Regions from separate parts of the Schinkia azotoformans genome, predicted to be linked through region 1. Evidence: riboswitches for the same ligand, from Rfam matches in the RefSeq annotation. Region 1 holds a riboswitch; each other region holds the start of a gene.
What was found. Region 1 has a riboswitch for S-adenosylmethionine ahead of P9E47_RS06215 (aliphatic sulfonate ABC transporter substrate-binding protein). Riboswitches for the same ligand answer to the same signal wherever they lie in the genome.

Region 1 (7,874 bases):
TAAGTCAATTTCGTCCCACGATCCTTGCACCAAAAGGGCATCACCGAATCGAAGGTGGACATTCGACATTTCTTTTAATATATATGTACCTTTGCGATTAATCCCGATAATATTTAAATTATATTTTTCCCGAAAGTCAATTTCACGAATCGTTTTGTTAATTAATTTTGAATAAGGAGTTAAAAGTACCTCTGCAACCCCAAGTTGGCTAGATACGAGATGATCACTTTCAAGCTCTTCTGTTTCTAATATGAGTTGATAATCATTCACTAATTTTTCAACCTGCGCACGAGAACCTTGAATATAAAGAATGTCCTTGGCATGGATTACACTTGCTGGCCCAGCCATCTCTTGATATGTAATCGGCAAAAGACTTCTGCCCTCTCCGGCTTTTCGATCAATTTTCAAAATACATAGCTGATATTGTGCCGGGATCTTTAAATCTGACAACAATTTATCTACCATCGGAGATCCTTCCGTAATTTGAACTCGATGTAAAATTCCTTCTAAATGATAGTTTTGAATAAGATCCTTAGGGGACAATTGATTGTTTTCTGTTTGCTTTTTGTTTTGCCCATTCGGCAGCAATATATTTCTTACTAAAAAAAGATAAATAATCCCTGTTGTCGCTGCAATAATCCCAATTGGGGTTATATCAAAAAATTTCAAACGTTCAAAGCCATGCTCCACCAACGTTTGGCTGATTATCAAATTGGGTGGAGAAGCAATTAATGTCATTAACCCTGATAAGCTTGCTGCATAAGAAAGTGGGATTAAAAACTTTGAAACATCTTTTTTAATACTTATCGCAATGCTGATCACAACCGGCAGCATAATCGCAACTGTTCCGGTATTACTCATAAATGACCCAACAAAAATCACTATTAATAATAGTAAAACAAATAATTTTTTCTCGCTGTTACCGGACCAATCTAAAAGCAGATTACCAGCCTTTTGTGCAAGGCCTGTACGAAGAATACCTGCTCCTACAACAAATAAACCGGCAATCATGATAACAACTGAGTTTGAAAATCCAGCCAAAGCCTCTGCTGGTTCCAATATTCCTGTCAAAACAAGAGCTAACAAAGCTAACAAACTAACAAAATCAGCACGAATTCGATTGCTCATGAAAAGGGCGATCGTAATCCCCAGAATTAAAAACGTAATTATAAGTTGCATTGATATAATTTTCCTCCAAGATTTTAGGGCAACAATTAATACTTGTTGAAGATCCCCCCCTCATTGTATGAAACTTCTGAGGTTTAATCCATTGTAAATCAAAATAAGTCATAATATAGCCATTTCTTTTCAAATGATAGTACAATAGGTAAAAACATAAAGGAAACCATCCAGAGGTGAGCATATTGAAAAGGTACAAAACCCTATTATTCGATGTTGATGATACACTCTTAGACTTTGGTGCTGCGGAAAGTGCGGCATTGCGTCAATTATTTAAGGAGCAGAAATTAACCTTAACGCCAGAAATAGAATCCCATTACAAAAAATTCAACAAAGGACTTTGGTGGTCTTATGAGGCTGGTGAGATCAGCCGGGATGAATTACTGAATTCCCGCTTTTCGAAGTTTTTTAGGGAATACGGTCAAGAAGTCGATGGAATATTGTTAGAAAAGAGATTTCGAAGTTACTTAAGGGAAGGGTACCAACTAATTAATGGAGCCTTTGAATTGATTAAAGACTTGGAGAAGGAATTTGATCTGTATATTATCACAAATGGAGTGTCCGAAACTCAGGATAAACGTTTACGTGCTTCGGGGCTACATCCTCTATTTAAGAATGTTTTTGTTTCGGATGATATCGGTTATCAAAAGCCAAGGAAAGAATTCTTTGATTATGTTTTTTCACGGATTCCTAAATTCACCGAAAAACAAAGCTTAGTTATTGGTGATTCATTAGGTTCTGATATAAAAGGAGCCGAACTTGCGGGACTCGACTCCTGTTGGTTTAACCCGGAAAAGAATCCGAATAAAACAACCATTAAGCCAACCTATGAAATTAGGAAGCTTAATGAGCTTTATAAAATATTAAGCTAATAAATATACAAAAGGACCAGAGAACCCGTCCCTCTGTCCCGGGAAGCAGGAGAACCCCCTGCTTCCTATTTTATTCCCCTAATCTTTGCAGCTCTAATCGTTTAAGCTCTCTTCTTAAGATTTTCCCGCTTATTTTTGTTTTTGGTAATTCATCTAAGACTTCAATTTCGCGGGGAGCTGAATGGGCGGCAAGCTTTTGTCTTACAAAAAGACGGATTTCTTCTATTAAATGTGCGCTAGCTTCATACCCTTTTCTCAGCACAATAAATGCTTTTACAATCTCACCACGAAGTGGGTCTGGCTTACCAATGACACCCGCTTCAGCAACAGCTGGATGTTCGATCAATTTACTTTCGACTTCAAATGGGCCAATTCTTTCGCCTGATGAGTTGATCATGTCGTCACTGCGGCCTTGGAAAAAGATGTAGCCATCTTCATCAATCGTTGCTAAATCTCCGGATATATACCAGCCATCAAATTTAAAATAGGAATCATATTTCTCTTTATTTCTCCATACTTCCTTCATGATTCCTGGCCATGGCGCTTTTACTGCCAAATGACCAACTTCACCAGGCTGGAGGCGCTCGCCGTCATCATCTAACACGGCAATTTCAATTCCAGGAAAAGCCCTCCCCATTGAACCAGGCTTGATCACTTCAGATGGTAAATTCACAATTAACTGGGCACCGGTTTCAGTCATCCACCATGTATCATGAATTCTTCTCCCTAATACCTCCTGACCCCAATAAATCACTTCAGGATTCAAAGGCTCACCAACACTCAGCAAATGTCGCAATGAAGAAAGATCATACTCACACACAAGATCATTTCCCTCAGCCATTAACATTCTAAAGGCTGTTGGAGCACTGTACCAAACTGTTGTCTTAGTTCGCTCAATCGCTTTATACCAAGAATGCGCATCAAAGCGTCCTCCATTAATGACAATCGTCGCTCTATTTAACCATGGGGAAAAAATCCCGTATACAGTTCCGGTTACCCAACCTGGATGGGCCGTGCACCAATACACATCATCCTCTTTTAAATCGAGCACCCATTTCCCGGTTAAATATTGATGAATCATTGCCCGGTGCGCATGGATGATCCCCTTCGGTTTTCCTGTTGAGCCACTTGTATAATGGATGTTTAAACCATGTTCAAAATCGACCCATTCCAAAACGTTGTTATCTATTTCAGTGTTCCTTAACTCCCCCACTAATGAAATTTCTCCATTCAAGCATTGATCCACATCTTCTGTGTAAAAAATCTTTTTTAAAGTTGGCAGTTCATCCCTTGGAACACGAATCCCTAATTCCAAGTTGGTAATGAGATACCTTCCCTCACAATCTGAAATTCTATCTTTGATTGCTTCCTCCATAAAAGCTTCAAATAGTGGCCCTACGATTGCACCTAGTTTAATCACTGCCAAAGTAGCTATTAAACAATCAGGATGTTTAGGTAAAAAAACGAAGACAATATCACCTTTGTGAATCCCATGCTTCTTTAAAACTGTAGCCAAATGATCTGTTTTCTCTTTAACCTCTTTAAATGTATATTTAATTTCTTCTTCCCCGTTAACATAATGAATGGCTATTTTTTCACCGAACCCATCCGCCACATGACGGTCAATACACTCGTAAGCCATATTGACTTTGTTCGTTTTGTACCAGGAGAAATTCTTTTTCACTTCCTCCCAAGAAAACTCTTCACGAACCTTTTGATAATTAGAAAGATTATAGTCTCCCCGGGCAGGATTTAGATATTTTACTAAAGATGTAATCAATTTTATAATCCCCTTACTCTTGTTTTGATAAGTCCAAGTGACTTAAAACTTTGTCTTTTAGCTGTGCAAGCAATAAATCTCCACGGGCTCTTGGTCTTGGCGCCTCAATTTTCAATTCTTCATACACAATGCCAGGCTGCCCTCTTAATATTAAAATCCGATCACAAAGATATAATGCCTCATCAATATCATGTGTTACTAACACAAATGTAGATTTATATTCATTCCAAATTGAAAGCAATAAATCTTGCAGCTTCATTTTCGTAAAAGCATCTAATGCACTGAAGGGCTCATCTAAAAGCAATATTTCCGGAGCTGATACAAGCGCCCTCGCAATTGCCACCCTTTGTGCCATACCACCTGATAGATCCTTTGGATACTGATTTTCAAAACCTGTTAACCCAACGGATTGAATTAATTGTTGCGCTTTTTTCTTCCGTTCTGATTGATCCTTTACTTTTAATCCAAAACCAACATTTTCAATAACAGTTAACCAAGGCATTAGCCTTGCTTCCTGAAACACCATTCCAATTTTTTTGTGAACTGAAGTGATAACCTCATCATTAATTTTGATCGTTCCTTTATAGCCTTGGTCCAAACCAGACAAAACCCTTAGCAAAGTGCTTTTCCCACAACCGCTTGTTCCAAGGATTCCAATAATCTCGCCTTCATTTACTGTCAAATCGATATTTTTAAAACCTGCTCCATTTTCAAACGTTCTTGTTACATTCTCAATTGCTAACATAATTTTTCCACCCTCAATTCCTCACAAAAGAGTCTTGCCAGTGCAGTGCTTTTCCCTCGAGCCCTTTTAGAAGGGAATCTGTTAGTTTTCCCATTATTGCAAATAGGACGATACTAGCGATGATTAACTCTGGTGAATACGTATTTTGTCCATAAACTAATAAATATCCAATGCCTTTACTTGCACCCATTAATTCTGCGGCAACGACAAACATCCAGCCTAATCCTAAACCACTGCGGATACCAACTAAGAATGATGGCAATGATGCAGGTAAAATGATTCTTTTTATCAATTGATAGGTTGTAAAATTATAGATACGCCCTACCTCAATTATTTTGCGGTCAACACCTTGAATCCCGGAAACAATATTTAAATAAACCGGGAAAAATACCCCAACTGCAATTAACGCAATTTTAGATGGCTCCCCGATCCCCATCCATAAAATAAATAGAGGAACCCATGCTAACGATGGAATAGAACGAAATGCCTGGAATATAGGATCAAGTAAAAGCTCTGCTTTTTTCAAATAGCCAACAATAGCTCCTAGGACAACTGCAAACCCTACGCCAAGTACAAATCCGAAGAAAATACGGTATAGCGTTATACCTAGATGGCCCCAAAGCGTTCCATCCTGTCCCATTTCAATAATCTTACTAATAATAATCGTCGGAGCAGGTAATAAATGCTTTGGAAAAACACCGATCTTACTTAAAAACTCCCAAGCTATGATTAATATTACCGGCAGGATACTTCCCCAAATAAGGGGCTGCAGTTTACCTGATCGTTGGACGGACTTTTTCGTTTTCTTCCCTATTCCAATATTCCCAACAACTGAAGCACTATTTCTTTCCATCTTATTGAATTCCCCTTTCTTGTGGGTGTCGGACCCTTTACTTAATAACCTCTTTCGCAAATTCAGGATTAATTAATTCATTAACAAGCGTTGATACATCTGTGTTCTTATCGATAATGTCTCCCTTTTGCAATACTATTCCGGCAGCATTTAATGCTTCAATTTGCTTCTCTCCTGGTACTGGTTCAGAGAAATCATTACGCTCTAATTGCTTCTTCGCTACCTCTGGTGAAATTTGGGCATGTTTTACAAGGATTTCAGCTAATTCATCTGGATTTTCAATTGCCCATTTTCTTGCTTTCTCATAAACTTCGATAACCTTTTTCACTTGTTCTGGATATTCTTTTGCAAATTCGCTGCGAACATTTAGAACTCCGTACGTATTGAAATCTACATTTCGGTAAAACAGATTTGCCTTTGTTTCAACCTCAACTCTTGCCATATGTGGGTCAAGTCCTGCCCATGCATCCACTTGATTCGTTGCTAACGCTGAAGCACCGTCACTATGCTGTAAAGCCACGATTTCAATATCTTTTGCTGTTAGCCCAACCTCATCTAATGCACGAAGTAAGAAAATATAAGGATCTGTACCAACTGTTGCCGCTACTTTTTTACCTTTTAATTCTTCAACAGATTTTATTGCTGAATCTTTACCTGTAACTAATGCTGTCCATTCAGGCTTTGAATAAATATAGACGGATTCAATTGGAGCCCCTTTCGCTTTTGCCATTAAGGCTGCCGCACCCGCTGTCGAACCAAAATCCGCGCTGCCACTGTTTAAAAACTCCAGTGCTTTATTACTTCCTTGACTTAATACGAACTCTATTTTTATATCATCTTGGGCGAATGCTTCTTCAACCCAACCGAATTCTTTAAGTACTAAGCTTGTTGGTGAATAGTAAGCATAATCGAGAACAATCTTTTTCGGCTTTTTGGCTTCTCCCCCACTATTCTCACCTTCAGCACCGGTATTATTTGACGAACTTGAACTGCTTGAGCAACCAACAACTCCAATCAATAATAATGTGCTTAATATAATTCCAATTAGTTTTTTCATTTTCTCTTCCTCTTTTCATTTGTCATATTTTAGATGCAAGATTATGTCGTTAGATTTTTATTTCAATTATGTTTTTTCGCCATTTTATTACCTCCTATTTCGATGTATAAACTTAGATTTATACGCCTAAGGGAGGGGTTTTCTGTAAAATGAAAAACCCCTCTCCATAAGAAGAGGAGCCACCTCCTCTTATCTTCCAGACATGATCTTGTCTGCAGGATTTAGCACCTTACAAGCATTGCTTGTGGTTGCCGAACTTCTTCGGGCCTGTTCCCTCCGTCACTCTTGATAAGAGATTTACTTTTATTCAATTGTTCATTTGAATCAAAATCAAAAAAACCTTCATCCGATAAGGAAGAAGGGTTTTGTAGCCTCATTCAACCTTATCTTTCAGACAATTTTGTCTGCAGGATTTAGCACCTTACAAGCATCGCTTGTGGTTGCCGGACTTCTTCGGGCCTGTTCCCTCCGTCACTCTTGATAAGTAAATTTATTTATTTTTTAAAATTATGATAATTTGGATTATAGAGTAATTTATTTCCACCGTCAACCTTTTTTATATAAATAAAAAAATAAACAGTTCACTCCAGAATGAGTGAACTGTCCAACCTTCTTCTTTATCAACTTGTACTCATCTGCCTTGAAAGGGCTTTCCAAATACAATTATTTGAAACTTATGTTTTCCTCACGTAATACGGATTTTTGCCAATTTACTTGTTTTTGTTCTTGCTCTTTCATATGTGACTTAATCATTTTAATAACTCGCTTATTTAATTTCTTTTTTGTCATCTTCTCTCCTCCAATTTTCATCTATGGTATTTTGTTAACTTACTTCCTTGCTTGCTGTTACCATTAATCTCTAAAGAACATTCTTTACAAACACCCAACCTACATTCCTCCTCTGAAAACTTCCGTCGGGAGTATTCGATACTGGCTTGCTTAACTTATACAGTTTTGTCTCTAAAGTTTTGTGTCTACATATTCAACGATAACGACTACCATTACGTACAATGTGCAATTTGGAAACTAACCCATAGATAAAAAAGAAGAAGGTATTAGTGAAATTATATTAAATTAATCGAATTTTCACAATATAGTTTTAGTAAAATAAAGGTGGTAATTTTTCACTTTCACTAAATTTTCAAAAAGTGTTCCCTTGAGCACAAAAATTTAGGAATTAATAATAATATGGTAAGATGGGAAAAACCGGAATTCCGAGGAGGATTGGGTCTTTTATGTCATTAAACAATTGGTTTTCAAAAGGAATGACTTTTACAGAATACGTGAATTACATGCAAGTAAATCGGCCTGAGTTAGAGGGAGTATATAAAGAATTAGAACTAAACCACGAAGATGTTCAGTATTTTTCGGAGTTAAAAAATAAGAAC
Region 2 (7,874 bases), on a different contig from region 1:
TAAAAAGGAATGATATTGTTATGATTTATGAATTCAAGGGAAAATATCCAAAAATAGCAGAAAGCGCTTTTATTGCAGATTATGTAACTATAACTGGTGACGTTTCGATTGGTGAATTAACTAATATTTGGTTCAATACATCCATCCGTGGCGATGTAGCCCCGACCATTATCGGGGATCGTGTAAGTATCCAGGACAACTCAGTCCTTCACCAAAGTCCTAATAACCCGCTAATAATAGAAGATGACGTAACAGTGGGACATATGGTTATTTTACATAGCTGTACGATTAGAAAAAATGCTTTAATTGGGATGGGCTCAACGATTTTGGATGGTGCTGAGATTGGGGAAGGTGCTTTTATCGGTGCCGGCAGCCTCGTTTCTCAAGGCAAAAAAATTCCGCCAAACACATTAGCATTTGGACGCCCCGCGAAAGTCGTCCGCGAATTGAATGAAGAAGACCTGAAAGACATGGCTAGAATTAGACGGGAATATGTAGAAAAAGGTCAATTTTATAAAGGGTTGCAAAAATAGAAAAGCGGAGGTGCCCGTCTAGCGACGAAAAAACTGGAGCATGTCGACTGAGATAAAGGAAACACGACGAGCATGGTGAGTCGATGTTGACTTATCGTAGGGAGGCCTGTGAAGTTTTTCGAGTCGCTGGGCACTGTAGCTAGACAATTACGAATAAATTAAAATTATATGTAGTTGGAGACTTTAGCTTTGAAGCATAGTCTCCTTGTTATTTTTACTAAACACTTCTCGACAGATATATCTAAAACAACGAAAGCCCTGCCTCTCTTTCATCTTTACGGCTCCTAGGCCGCGCCATGGGAATTAGCTTATAAAAACCAACTTGTTAATCAATTTAAACATTAGATAATTTGAAAAATAAAATAATGTGGGATAAAAAGATGGAATCAACCAAGAGGAGTTTAGTAGATAAAATATATAGGGGGGCTGTCATTGACAACCCCATGCTATATTCTATTACGCTAATTATGCTTTTTGAACATTAGCAGCTTGTGGTCCACGGTTTCCTTCAACAACTTCGAAAGAAACTTTTTGACCTTCTTCTAATGACTTAAAGCCATCGCTTTGAATAGCTGAGAAATGTACGAAAACATCCTCTCCACCTTGAACTTCAATAAATCCAAAACCTTTTTCTGCATTAAACCATTTAACTGTACCAGTTTTCATTTGTATTTCCTCCAATATTTTTATTAATCACCATAAGCTTATTTACTTACATTTAATCAAATATAAAAAAGCCGTAACTACAAATTGTGGAGAAAGTAATCGTCCACATTCCATTTGCAGTCACGACTTACGTATATACATGCAAAATTTTATAAACGAACTTAATAGCGTATGCCTAATAATATACCATATAATTTCCTAAGTCAAATTTTTATTTAAAATTATGTCGGCTGTGATTTTCAACGACCTGCAGCATTTTAGTACTTGGGCTCATTTCGCTATGACATAATGGACAAGCTGGCTCGTCACTACTTTTGAAGTTATCACGAACCCAACAGTTGCAATCATCTGAAGTACACACCCACACCTTAGTCTCCTCTGTAACAACCTCTTCTACTGGTCTTCTTCCAAAAGCCATTACCTACCACACCTTTCGAGAATTATGTTCATAAAAAATCCAAATTAGCCATGATTGCAACAAAAAAACTTATTATAAAAACATAACAAAATAGGATGTGTTATATCTTTATAATAAGCGACTTCAAAATATGAATTTTTAAACCCTTTTTCATAGTATACCCTATAAAACATTTTTATACCAATTTATTTCAAAATTATGGATATGCGCCCATTCCCTCTAAAAAAAAGGGTAGATAAACTTCTAAAGCTTATCTACCCTCTATTATTATTGTAATGCCTCTTTTTGTAGTCTTTCTGCTTTATCTGTTTTTTCCCAAGGTACATCAAGGTCGATTCGACCAAAATGTCCGTAAGCAGCCGTTTCTTTATAGATTGGGCGACGTAAGTCTAACATTTTGATGATTCCAGCAGGACGAAGGTCAAAGTTATTACGGACAACTTCAACTAACTTCTCTTCTGAAACCTTTCCAGTTCCAAACGTATCAACAGCAATCGATACCGGTTGGGCAACACCAATTGCGTAGGCAAGCTGGACTTCACACTTTTCAGCTAACCCAGCTGCAACAATATTTTTGGCTACATATCTTGCTGCATAAGCCGCTGAGCGGTCAACCTTTGTTGGATCTTTCCCAGAGAATGCACCACCGCCATGACGTGCATATCCTCCATAAGTATCAACAATAATTTTTCTGCCTGTTAAGCCAGCATCACCTTGAGGTCCGCCAATTACGAAACGGCCTGTAGGATTAATGAAGTATTTTGTTTTTTCATCAATAAGCTCTTTTGGAACAATTGGGTTAATGACAAATTCCCTAATATCTTTTTGAATTTGTTCTAATGATACTTCCGGATTATGCTGTGTGGATACAACAATAGCATCAATGCGCACCGGTTTATCGTTTTCGTCATACTCAACCGTTACTTGTGTCTTACCATCGGGACGTAAATAGGAAAGGGTTTCATTTTTACGAACCTCTGCCAATCGGCGTGATAGTTTGTGTGCCAATGAAATAGGAAGCGGCATTAATTCAGGTGTTTCATTACAAGCGAATCCAAACATTAATCCTTGGTCTCCTGCTCCAATCGCTTCAATCTCTTCATCTGACATTTTACCTTCACGGGCTTCCAGGGCTTTATCAACACCCATTGCAATATCAGGAGATTGTTCATCAATCGATGTTAAAACAGCACATGTCTCAGCATCAAATCCATATTTTGCACGATTATACCCAATGCCATCAACTGTTTCACGTACAATTTTTGGAATATCCACATAAGTGGATGTGGTAATTTCGCCGGCAACTAGTACCAAGCCTGTTGTTACAGTCGTTTCAGCCGCTACACGAGCGTTTGGATCGTTTTTAAGGATCTCATCCAAAATAGCATCAGAAATTTGATCACATATTTTATCCGGGTGTCCTTCCGTTACTGATTCTGAAGTAAACAAACGACGATTCTTTGTCATTTAAATATGTACCTCCTAAGAATAAATCAATTTTAACGGTACTCATTCCCTTTATACGTTGGCTCATACCTTTTCTATATTTTAAGGTATCCATCTTTGTATAAAAAACTCAAAATAAATCATATAAAGACGCAAAAAAACCTTTCCTACAAATAAATGAGGAAAGGTTGTTTAATCAACTAAGCCTTTCACTCTTATCGCTCAAGACAAAAGCTTGTCTTGCAACAGGTTAAGCACCTTGTCACCATTTTTTATTTTCCAACGAAATAAACCGGATAGTTGCGATAATTTCATGGAAATAATAATAGTGTCGGTTGCCGGGTTTCTTAGGGTCTGTCCCCCCTCCACCAACTCGGGATAAGAGAGTATCCGTTCTGACCTATAGTATCGTAGAAAACCATATTTTGCAATTAAAATTTAAAAATTAGATAAAGATTTTAAATAGTATAGACTATTAATCTAAATATGTTATACTATTTAACATATTATAGATTAGATTATAAAATGATTTAAATTAATGAAAAGGAAGGTTTTGTTCATGAACTCTGTTCGTAACACGATTGAATTAAAGGATGTGATTAGTGGAGCTAATGTCCATCATAATCTGTCTGTTCCACAATTAGTGGAAAAAACACTATCAAGAGAAGAAGCTGTATTATCTTCAACAGGTGCTATCCGTGCTACAACTGGAAAATATACTGGCCGTTCACCAAAGGATAAATACATTGTCGAAGAGGCTTCAACAAAAGATAAAATTGATTGGGGTTCCGTTAACCAACCAATCTCTTCTGAAGTATTCAATTCACTTTATCAAAAAGTGTTAAATTACTTAAGTTCCAAAGATGAAATCTTCCGTTTCCAAGGATTTGCCGGGGCAGATACTAAATATCGTTTACCAATTCAAGTAATCAACGAATATGCATGGCATAATTTATTCGTTCATCAATTATTTATTCGTCCAACTGATGAAGAATTACAGTCACATACTCCGGAATTTACTGTAATAACTGCACCTAATTTCAAAGCTGATCCAGCTGTTGATGGTGTAAAATCAGAAACATTTATTATCATTTCTTTTGAGCAAAAAACAGTATTAATCGGTGGTACTGAGTATGCTGGTGAAATGAAGAAGTCCATTTTCTCTATTATGAACTATTTATTACCTGAAAAGAATGTATTGCCAATGCACTGCTCAGCCAATATCGGTCAAGAAGGTGATGTAGCATTATTCTTCGGATTATCAGGTACTGGTAAAACAACATTATCTGCTGATCCAAATCGTCGTCTAATTGGTGATGATGAGCATGGTTGGTCTAATAATGGCGTATTTAACATTGAGGGTGGCTGCTACGCTAAATGTATTAACCTGTCTCAAGAAAAGGAACCACAAATTTGGGATGCAATCCGTTTCGGTACTGTATTAGAAAACGTAGTTCTTGACGATGCTACTAGAGTGGCAGATTATGATGATTCATCATTAACAGAAAATACTCGTGCGGCTTATCCAATTCACGCAATTGATAATATCGTAACACCAAGTATTGGTGGACATCCAAATACAATTATTTTCTTAACAGCTGATGCTTCTGGCGTTTTACCTCCAGTAAGCCGTTTAACTAAAGAGCAAGCAATGTACCACTTTATCAGTGGCTATACAAGTAAGGTTGCTGGAACTGAGCGTGGCATCACTGAACCACAACCAGCATTCTCAACATGCTTTGGTTCCCCATTCTTACCAAGACCAGCAAGAGTGTATGCTGAAATGCTTGGCGAAAAAATCGACCAATACAATGCACATGTATTCTTAGTTAACACTGGTTGGACTGGCGGTGAATACGGCGTTGGTAAGCGTATGAATCTTTCTTACACTAGAGCAATGGTTCGTGCTGCTCTTGAAGGAGATTTAGACAACGTTGAAACAGTAACAGACCCAATCTTTGGATTACAAATTCCATTACATTGCCCTGGAGTACCTGATGAAGTATTACAACCTAAGAAAACTTGGGCTGACGGTGCTGCATACGAGAAGAAAGCATTAGAATTAGCACAAGCATTCAATGAAAACTTCAAGCAGTTCGGTGATGTATCTGACGAAATCAAAAATGCAGGTCCATTGGTAAAATAATAAAATTCAAAGCACGGTGATGCCCGTTTGATGGGGTTCCGTGCTTTTTTTGTTGGAATGAAAAAGGATGACAGACTTAGTTTGATTTGTTCTCTTGAAGATGATTGTAATCGCTTGTTATCCATAATCAAACCGACCCCTGAGAGCATTTGATGTTGGATTAAATTCTTATAGCGGTACCATCCTCACCTTGTTGCATCCATTGCGCTAGTTTCTGAACAACTTGACGATTAACTTGTGGCGGGAAGTAATGGGTGTATTCCTCGAAAATCCATTTAGAATACCGTTTACCATGCTCTTTTAGCTTATTTTCCAATAAATACGCATGTTCCACTGATACATTTTTGTCCTGTGCTCCATGGATGATTAATACCTGGGCATTGATTTTTTCTACTTGGTCTAACGGGGTTCTCCAGCTGTACTGGTCAGGAACCTTAGCCGGGGTTCCACCGATCACCCGCTTCATCATTCTTCTGAGATCTTCTCTTTCTTCATATGTTAAAGTCATATCGGAGACACCTCCCCATGTCACGATTGATCTCGCATCAGGCTTTTCAATCGCTGTAATTAATGCCATCACACCTCCACGGGAAAAGCCAAATATATGGATATTATTGCGATCCACTAAAGGGTGCTCCTTCAATATTTCAAATGCCTCAAAGGCATCTCTTCGATCTTCCCCAGCAAAATCCTCATAACCTTCCCCACCGCAATTCCCTCTGTAAAATGGTGCAACTACAACAAAGCCTTCCGAGGCAAATTGAATGATTCTTCCAACTCGCACCATTCCTACACCTTTAATTCCACCTCTTAAGTATAAAAAGCCTGGAAACTTCCCATTTCTCCGCTCCGGCTCCCATTTTGGAACGGCTAAAAAAGCCTTAACCCGGTAACGATCGCTTAAATATGTAATGAGAAAGACATCGATCTCAGGGTGCGGTGAAGGATATCGTTGCGAATCAATTATGTTAACATACTTCAACACTAACTTAACTCCCTTCTGCTATATCAACTGCCATGCGGGGACAGGCACCCCCACCGACAATTGGTGCATGGCTCCATTTAAATTTTTACATGGGCATTCACACATTTTATTCTTTCATCATAGTCTATTTTAGATTCAATTCAAGGGGGTTTGTATAATATGAAATTTCGTCAACTAATGGTGGTAACAATATCTTTACTTGTTCTATTTGCATTTACGGCATGTTCACAAGATACACCACAGAAGGTTAGGCTGGCTGAGGTTACTCGCTCGATTTTTTATGCCCCAGAATATGTAGCGCTTGAAAAAGGTTTTTTTGCTGAAGAGGGCCTTGATGTTGAAATGACGACTACTTGGGGCGGAGATAAAACAATGACAGCCTTGTTAACAGGCGGAGCGGATGTTGCTTTAGTAGGCTCTGAGACCTCAATTTACGTGGAAGCCCAAGGTGCAACGGATCCGGTCATCAACTTTGCGCAACTTACTCAAACTGATGGCACGTTTCTTGTTGCTCGTGAAAAAGTTGACAATTTCACATGGGAGCAATTAAAAGGCAGCACCTTCCTAGGACAGCGTAAAGGCGGCATGCCGCAAATGGTTGGAGAATTCGTTCTCAAGAAACATGGTATTGATCCGCATAATGACACGACTTTGATTCAAAACATCGATTTCGCTAATATCCCGAATGCTTTTGCCTCTGGAACAGGCGATTATGTGCAGTTGTTCGAACCGACAGCCAGTATTTTTGAAAATGAAGGAAAAGGATACATTGTAGCATCATTTGGAACGGAGTCCGGTCATGTTCCATATACAACATTTATGGCTCGGGATAGCTACATGAAGGAAAATCCTGAGGTTATTGAAAAATTCACGAAAGCTGTTTATAAAGCACAGATTTGGGTTCAGGAGCATAGTGCGAAAGAAATTGCCGAAGCAATTGCGCCACATTTCCAAGACACGGACCTATCCATTATTGAAACGGTTGTTGACCGCTATAAGAGCCAAGGTTCCTTTGCTACCGATCCAATTTTGGATGAAGAAGAGTGGAACAACTTACAGGACATTATGGATGAAGCCGGTGATCTTCCAAAACGAATTGATTATGAAACACTTGTAAATACAGACATTGCGAAAAAAGTGATGGCTAAATAGGAGGGAGGTTTTTCTCCAATGAGCTTTTTAGAAATCGAAAATGTTTATCACACCTATTTTTCTCCAAAAACAGCAACTACGGCTCTAGAAAATATATCACTTTCAATTGAGGAGGGGGAATTTATCTCCTTCCTCGGCCCTAGCGGCTGTGGGAAAACAACATTACTTTCGATCATTGCGGGACTCTTAGAACCGACGGAAGGTTCTATTAAAATTGATGGCATAAATGTTAGCGACCAGAAGGCGATGATCGGTTATATGCTCCAGCAGGATTATCTTTTCCCGTGGAAAACAATCGAGGAAAATATTACGCTTGGTTTAAAAATAATGAAAATCGATACCCCGGAAAATTATCAAAAGTCTCTTGATCTTCTAAAAGAGATGAAGTTGGAAAACATAGAAAAAAAGTATCCAAGTGAATTATCAGGTGGAATGCGCCAGCGCGTGGCATTAGTTCGAACACTTTCAACATATCCAAAAATTCTCTTGCTTGATGAGCCCTTTTCCGCACTTGATTATCAAACAAAG
Region 3 (7,874 bases), on a different contig from region 1:
CAGAATAATCTGCTGGCTTTATTTTTTTATTTTTTTCTTGACCTTTTTTGACCTTTTTGATTTAATTATAGTCAAGAAAGATCAAAGTCAATTAAGGTCAAACATTACCAATTACTAAAGGAGGAACTTTTATGTATTGTCAAATTTGTCATACAAACGAAGCTACAGTGCATTTAAATATCCAATTAAACCAACAAAAGAAACAATTACATCTATGTTCTGAATGCTATAACAAAGAAAAAGCAAATTTTAAAATTCCAAGTGGCTTTAGCCCATTCGGAGGACCAACACCATTCCAGAATGTATTTAATGGAATGAATTTTGGACAACAAGACCAAGATCTTTACACAAACCTTCATGGGCAACAAATGACTGGCCAAGCTAGTCGCGGCAACGGATTTCTTGATCAATTCGGTCGAAACCTAACAAATGCCGCAAAAGCCGGCATTATAGACCCTGTCATTGGCAGAGATAAAGAAGTAAATCGTGTGATTGAAATCTTAAATCGACGCAATAAAAATAATCCAGTTTTAATTGGTGAACCTGGTGTTGGTAAAACAGCAATCGCCGAAGGCTTAGCCTTAAAAATTGCTGAAGGAAATGTGCCGGCTAAGCTTTTAAATAAAGAATTATACTTGCTAGATGTGGCCGGTCTAGTTGCCAATACCGGAATTCGCGGCCAATTTGAAGAACGAATGAAACAATTGATTTCTGAGCTTCAAAAACGAAAAAACATCATTTTATTTATTGATGAAATCCATTTATTAGTAGGAGCTGGCTCTGCTGAAGGATCTATGGATGCTGGTAATATCTTAAAGCCTGCCTTAGCTCGAGGTGAATTGCAGCTTATTGGGGCAACAACCTTAAAAGAATACCGTCATATTGAAAAAGATGCAGCCCTTGAACGTCGGTTCCAACCCGTTATCGTAAATGAACCAACAGTGGAACAAGCAATTGAAATTTTAAAAGGAATTCAGGCAAAATATGAAAGCTTCCATGATGTAAAATATATGGACGAAGCGATTGAAGCCTGTGTCACTCTTTCACATCGCTATATTCAAGATCGCTTCCTTCCAGATAAAGCGATCGACTTATTAGATGAAGCTGGTTCAAAAGTTAATTTGCAGCATGCAGGCCAAGATACAACAGAACTTAATGAACGCCTCGCTAAAATAGCAAAGGAGAAGGATAAAGCAGCAAGCGAAGAAAATTATGAATTAGCAGCAAAATTGCGTCACGAGGAAATCAAGCTTGAAAAGCAGCTAGAAGCTGGAAACAATACTAAACAAGCAATCGTTGGAGTAAGTGAAATTCAAAAAATAATTGAAGAAAAAACTGGGATCCCGGTTGGAAAACTTCAACAGGATGAACAAGTAAAAATGAAAAAACTCGCTGCCAATCTTTCAGCGAAAATTATCGGCCAAGAAGAAGCCGTTCAAAAAGTTTCAAAAGCAATTAAGCGTAGCCGTGCAGGGTTAAAGGATAAAAATCGTCCAATTGGGTCCTTCCTATTTGTTGGACCAACGGGTGTTGGTAAGACTGAATTAACGAAGCGACTTGCGGAGGAGTTATTTGGAACAAAGGACAGCCTAGTCCGTCTAGATATGAGTGAATATATGGAGAAGCATTCAGTCTCTAAAATTATCGGTGCACCTCCAGGATATATTGGACATGATGAAGCAGGACAATTAACCGAGAAAGTGCGCAGAAATCCTTATTGCATCATTCTTTTGGATGAAATTGAAAAAGCGCACCTCGACGTACAGCATATGTTCCTGCAAATCTTAGAGGATGGCCGCCTAACAGACAGCCAAGGCAGAACAGTTAGCTTTAAGGATACCGTTATTATTATGACAAGTAATGCCGGAGTCGGTGCTAAGAAAGTAACAGTAGGCTTTGATAAGCAACAATCGGAGGATTCAACTGAAGGCACTATTTTAGATTCACTTGGCGCTTTCTTCAAGCCGGAATTTTTAAACCGTTTCGATAGCATCATTGAATTTAAGAGCTTGAAAAAAGAGCATATTTTACAAATCGTTGATATTATGTTGGATGACTTAAAAGCTCTATTAAACGAACAAAACATTTCAATTGATGTTTCAACTGAAGCAAAAGAAAAATTAGCTGAGCTCGGTTACCATCCTGCCTTTGGTGCACGTCCATTACGCCGTATTATCCAAGAGCAGCTTGAAGATCAAATATCGGATTTACTGTTAGACAATGGGAACATCACTGAAATAAAAGTTGCCATTGAAGACAACAAAATCATTGTGAAATAAAAAAAGCAGTGGCCGGGGTTCCTCCGGCCATTACTGATTCATGCGATCACACTTGAATTGAGAATTTCTTTTAATACATGATTAATTTTGCTCCTATGTTTCCATATGAAGACAAGCAAACCATCGATATCATCCATCATCGTTTCACCATCATCACAATAGTTTTCACCCTTACCGTGAATGGACCATCTTTCGTCCTTTTTCATTAATGTATATTGTCCACCGCGTTCCTTGTCTTTAAATACAAAATAATGCTTTTCATTTTCATAGTCATATGAAGCAATGTCTGTAAATTTCTCAAGAAATTGCATTGCATCCAACTTTTTCCTAATAATCAACTACATCACACCTTTCATCAATATACACCCTAGAAAAAAAGCTGCTATATTATTAGTTCGACATAGAAACTAAATTCCTTGTAAAAATCTAAAAAAGTTTTCAAGAAAACAAAAAGACTACTAACATTAAATTAGTAGCCCTACCATTTCTTCTTCATTTACTTTGCACTCAAGACACATATTGTTGATAACCGAAATCGTGTTATATTGGTTTTTCACCCAGATTTTATCTCTTTCAACCTTGACTACTTCTCCAGCTATCACCTGACCATAACGAGAAAAATACAAATCATTCGTTATTACTTCTTGGCCAACTGTAAATAACTCATTCATGAATATGAACTCCTTTAACTTACCATTCTTTTATTATTTAATTTTATTATACCCTAAAATGGTTGAAAATAGTCGAAAAATGTTTTTCAAAACTTTGACGATTTTTAATGCGCTTACATTTAATATCTTACAAAATCCTGTAGAATAAGAAAATTTCATTTATGAAAATGTTTACATTTGAGCATACAATTATTTTTCGAAAGTTTCTTGTAAAATATTTCACAACAAATTTTTTTCTATTGAATTGTAGTAATATTTTCTATAAAATAGGACATAGGGGATATTTATTATCTGGTACTAACAGGAGGTATAAAATGAATAATAACGATACATTTAAAGTAGTTAAACTTCTACAGGACTTGTCAAATTCTTTGAGGGGAAACACTAATATTTATGATACACAGTATGTTGATAATGTGAAAAGCCGGTTACCTCAAATTGAAAATGCTTTTTTTGAACTAAAAAAATACTTCGATCAACAAAACTAATTTTTTTTAACCTCTTTTTAACCTACCATTTCTTCACAATGAAATTGAGCGGTTGGTCAGTTTTAAAATCCATCCATTATAATTTTCCCAATAAAAAAGAGCAAGACCTGCAGATAAAATTCTACAAAATCTCACTCTAATAAAAAATTCTATTTAAACAATACTTGTTTGTGAAACAGCACTTGTATGCCATTCATTAACATCTGTACGGCAGGCATGAATTAAATCTTCAACGATTGCACTGGCAGTAGGATACATCCCCGCCCCTGGTCCGCTTAAACTAATATTACCTACAATATTCGCATGAATAGATACCGCGTTTTCAACTCCCTCTACATTATAAAAAGGATGTGAAGATTGAACAATAGTCGGTTTTAGGATAGCCTCTATTCCTTGCTCTGTTTTTGTTATGGAGGCAATATGTTTTATTCTCAAATTAGTAGTATCATGATGTTTTATTTGATCGGGTGTAATCCCGGTAATTCCTTTGCGGAAAACAGCTTTCCAATCTGGCTGCTGACCAAAACATACTTGGCTTAATATCATCATTTTATAAAAAGCGTCATACCCCTCGACATCATTCGTAGGATCAGCTTCCGCATATCCCAATTCCTGTGCCAAGGATAGGGCTTCTTCAAACGATAAACCCTCTTCTCTCATCTTTGTTAAGATAAAATTAGTTGTGCCGTTCAAAATGCCCTCAATTTTTTGAACTTGATTAATATTTAATAGCTTATTTAATGTTTGGATAATCGGAATTCCACCGGCAACAGTCGCCTCAAAGCCGACTGTTGTTCCATAGGTTTTAGCTAATTCGATAATTTCTTGTCCATGGTGGGCAAACATTTCTTTATTGGCAGTTATTACATGGCATCTTCTCTGTATCGCCCTTGTAATATGCGAAAAGCTTGGTTCCACTCCAACAGTTGCTTCTATAACAACATCAAGTTTAGGCAACTGAATAATATCCTCGAAATGATCTGTTAATAAGATGCCTTCCTTCGGGGGGATATGTTTGTCGATATCTTTAACTAATATAGCAACAACTTTAACGTTTTGTTCTAATAGCGTTAAAAACCGCTCCTGATTTGAGTTGATAATTTCATAGACGCCTTTTCCAACTGTACCATACCCTAGCAGGGCAATATTAATCGTTGACATTTTCCCACATCCTTTAAAGCTCACAGGCAAATGTTACGATACTTCCTCTAAGGCGTTGTGCTTCTTTATAAGTACAGCGATTATGGATAACCTCTAATCCGCCCTTTGTCGCAATTTCAACAGCTTTTGGCGAAATAACGCCTTCCTGCAGCCAGAAAATTTTTGGATTGATTTCAAGTGCTTCTTTAGCCACTTCTATAGCGGCTTCCGGGCTTCTAAATACTTGAACTACATCAACTTTAAATGGAATTGATTTTAAATCAGGGTAAACCTTTTCGCCTAGAATCTCTGTTTCTTTTGGATTTACCGGTACAATTTGATATCCTAAGCGCTGCATTTTTCTTGTTAAACGGTAGCTTGGGCGACCAGGCTTGCCACTTAAGCCCACAACTGCTAATCTTTTCGGACGTTGGACAACCTTCCCATCAATCTCCTCCTGAACAAATGGTGATTGTAGTAACCAACGAATGACACCTTCATCGTTTACAGCAACCTCACCTTTTCCATTTCCATTAAGTGATATGCCTGTTGCTTCAAAAAATGCGCGATCAAGATCAGCTGTTAAATCTCTAAGCGATTCAATCCCAACCGATAAACGAATAAGATCTTCTGTAACACCCGTTTGTATAAGCTCTTCAGCGGAAAGCTGCTGATGTGTTGTTGATGCAGGATGAATGATAAGCGATTTTGCATCTCCGACATTGGCTACATGCGACCATAGCGAAATATTATCAATAACCTTTTTACCAGCGTCACGTCCACCTTTTATTCCGAAGTTTACCATTGAACCGAAACCGTTTTGCAAGTATTTCTTGGCTAATTCATGTGCAGGATGTTCCGGAAGTCCAGGGTAAGAAACCCATTCAACTGCTGGATGATTTTTAAGGTATTCCGCAAGCTCAGCCGCATTTTTTGTATGCTTTTCCATTCTTAAATGCAGTGTTTCAAGTCCAATAATTAATTGAAAAGCATTTTGGGGACTTAAACATGAACCGAAGTCACGAAGCAATTGGACTCTAAGCTTCGTACTATAAGCTAATGTTCCAAATTCATTCGCATATATGATCCCATTGTAGCTTGGGTCCGGTTCAGTAAATCCAGGGAATTTCGGACTATTCCAGTTAAAGCGTCCACCATCAACGACAATGCCGCCAATAGAAGTGCCATGACCTCCGATCCACTTCGTTACCGAATGGACGACTATGTCGGCCCCCCATTTAATTGGCTTACAAAGGTATGGTGTTGCAAAAGTGCTGTCAACAATTAACGGAATACCCGCTTCATGAGCAATATCTGCAACAGCTTCCACGTCAAGGACATGAAGACTTGGATTTCCAATTATTTCACCATAAACGGCTTTCGTTCTTTCTGTTATTGCATGACGGAAATTTTCAGGATCTGTTGGATCAACAAACACGACTTTAATTCCGTATTTAGGCAATGTATTAGCAAATAAATTATATGTTCCACCATATAAATTGGTAGCTGCAACAATTTCATCTCCTGCATGGGCAATATTCATAACGGCTAAGGCAATTGCTGACATTCCGGACGATGTTGCGACAGCAGCTACCCCATCTTCCAATAATGCGATCCTTTTTTCTAAGACATCAACTGTTGGGTTCCCGAGTCTAGTGTAAATATTCCCAGCCTCATCCAATGAAAATAAGCTTTGAGCATGATCTGTATTATGGAAAACGTATGAAGTAGTTTGATAGATAGGAACTGCACGAGATCCTGTTGTTGGATCTGGTGATTGTCCCCCGTGTAATAATACTGTTTCTAAATCATAAGTGCTAAATTTTTCTGCCATTTCCAATTCCCCCTAATCACATTCGAAAACTCAACATAAAAATAAATAAAGTTAAAAAACCCTTCTTCCAATAAGGAAGAAGGGTTTATTCGCCACTCAACCTTATCTTTCAGGTAAAAACCTGCAGGATTTAGCACCTTTCAAGCATGCTTGATGGTTGCCGGACTTCAAAGGGCCTGTTCCCTCCGTCACTCTCGATAAGTATGTTTCTATTTAATTAGTAATTAGGATTATATATAAATAAATCTGAATAGTCAATAATAAAAAATAAAAAGGGCTGCCCAAATTAGTGCAACCCCTTTTCATAAGTAAAAAAATGCGTTAATTAGTTCTTTTGTGAAGCATTTACATCCGCAAGGCTGAACAAAATAAAGGTAATTCCAACCACTACAAAAGTAATATTCATTACAACTGACCATTCTGCCATTTAACACACCCCCATTTAAATCTACATCACCTAAGTTAATTTTATCAGTTCGATCTACTTTCAAAGCGATTACTTTTTGACAATTTTTCAACATTATTAAAATTTTCCACAAATAAGTATAGAAAGTAGAGATCGATTTAAACTAAGGAAGAAAAATTATGAATGGAGATGATTCATTTGACAAAACGTTCAAAGAAAAATGACGCAGATCAGAAAAACAAACAAGGACAATTCCAGAAACAACATGATACTGAATTTGGAAATGAATTTGGTAGTACCCAAGCTAACAAATATAATGAAGGCGGTGCACAATCCGGTACAAAAGAATAAATGAATGGGGCCATTAAGCCCTATTCATTTATTCTTCCACTTTAATTTTCAGGTCACCGACACCCATTTTTATTTTTATATTTGTTTTTATTTTTGCTTTTTCATAACTATCGTTAACATACTGATCATTATCCACAGATTTAAGACCTTCTGTTTCCACTTTTCCAATCCCGTTTTCGATTAATATTTTGACCCCTATATTTTTCGGAACAATGATCTCAGTCTTACCCATCCCTGACTCAATATTGGCATCAAATCCCTTTTTATAATCGCCAGCAAAATTAATCGTAGTTTCTCCAACACCACTATAAATTTCAGCATTTTGCAATTGTACTTCCCTTAGATCTATTACATTCTTACCTGCACCTGTTTTCACATATAGGGTTACTGGTAAAGTATTATTTAATACAACATCGCCTTTGTATTCAAGCCCTTCCAAATTCCCCATTGGTTTATTCATATTGCTTTGAATAATAGACAGCTGTCCTTCCCCTTCTGCTATTTTGTAGTCGATAACCGGTTTAAGCTCTTCAACATTGTATGAAAAATCGACTTCAGCTGCTTTAGCAGTGTTGCCGCTTAGCGTAAGGTCGCCTGCACCAAGTCGAATCGAAACATCCAACGCTTTTTCATTTTGAATATTTATACTAGATTTTTCAGATTGAAGATTTCCAATCTGAGCACCGCTACATGAAACTAATAGCA

Region 2: linked by a shared signal. The riboswitch ahead of metK (methionine adenosyltransferase) and the one ahead of P9E47_RS06215 (aliphatic sulfonate ABC transporter substrate-binding protein) in region 1 are both predicted to bind S-adenosylmethionine.
Region 3: linked by a shared signal. The riboswitch ahead of P9E47_RS11580 (PLP-dependent aspartate aminotransferase family protein) and the one ahead of P9E47_RS06215 (aliphatic sulfonate ABC transporter substrate-binding protein) in region 1 are both predicted to bind S-adenosylmethionine.

What each region holds. Positions count from the first base shown of each region.
Region 1 is NZ_JARSMD010000010.1:216,498-224,371, forward strand. It holds gene P9E47_RS06190 (SLC13 family permease) at 1-1,179, opposite strand, end outside; gene P9E47_RS06195 (YjjG family noncanonical pyrimidine nucleotidase) at 1,365-2,051, shown strand; gene acsA (acetate--CoA ligase) at 2,122-3,831, opposite strand; gene P9E47_RS06205 (ABC transporter ATP-binding protein) at 3,845-4,576, opposite strand; gene P9E47_RS06210 (ABC transporter permease) at 4,590-5,429, opposite strand; gene P9E47_RS06215 (aliphatic sulfonate ABC transporter substrate-binding protein) at 5,467-6,486, opposite strand; SAM riboswitch class I at 6,673-6,781, opposite strand; SAM riboswitch class I at 6,867-6,973, opposite strand; gene P9E47_RS06220 (hypothetical protein) at 7,150-7,275, opposite strand; gene P9E47_RS06225 (thioredoxin family protein) at 7,722-7,874, shown strand, end outside.
Region 2 is NZ_JARSMD010000016.1:200,601-208,474, forward strand. It holds gene P9E47_RS09505 (gamma carbonic anhydrase) at 21-533, shown strand; gene P9E47_RS09510 (cold-shock protein) at 999-1,199, opposite strand; gene P9E47_RS09515 (cold-shock protein) at 1,411-1,617, opposite strand; gene metK (methionine adenosyltransferase) at 1,885-3,084, opposite strand; SAM riboswitch class I at 3,276-3,448, opposite strand; gene pckA (phosphoenolpyruvate carboxykinase (ATP)) at 3,623-5,209, shown strand; gene P9E47_RS09530 (alpha/beta hydrolase family protein) at 5,370-6,194, opposite strand; gene P9E47_RS09535 (ABC transporter substrate-binding protein) at 6,354-7,346, shown strand; gene P9E47_RS09540 (ABC transporter ATP-binding protein) at 7,365-7,874, shown strand, end outside.
Region 3 is NZ_JARSMD010000019.1:145,271-153,144, reverse strand. It holds gene P9E47_RS11610 (HAD family hydrolase) at 1-8, shown strand, start outside; gene P9E47_RS11605 (ATP-dependent Clp protease ATP-binding subunit) at 132-2,279, shown strand; gene P9E47_RS11600 (hypothetical protein) at 2,318-2,617, opposite strand; gene P9E47_RS11595 (hypothetical protein) at 2,744-2,950, opposite strand; gene P9E47_RS11590 (hypothetical protein) at 3,265-3,438, shown strand; gene P9E47_RS11585 (homoserine dehydrogenase) at 3,592-4,599, opposite strand; gene P9E47_RS11580 (PLP-dependent aspartate aminotransferase family protein) at 4,613-6,412, opposite strand; SAM riboswitch class I at 6,512-6,616, opposite strand; gene P9E47_RS11575 (hypothetical protein) at 7,017-7,169, shown strand; gene P9E47_RS11570 (toast rack family protein) at 7,198-7,874, opposite strand, start outside.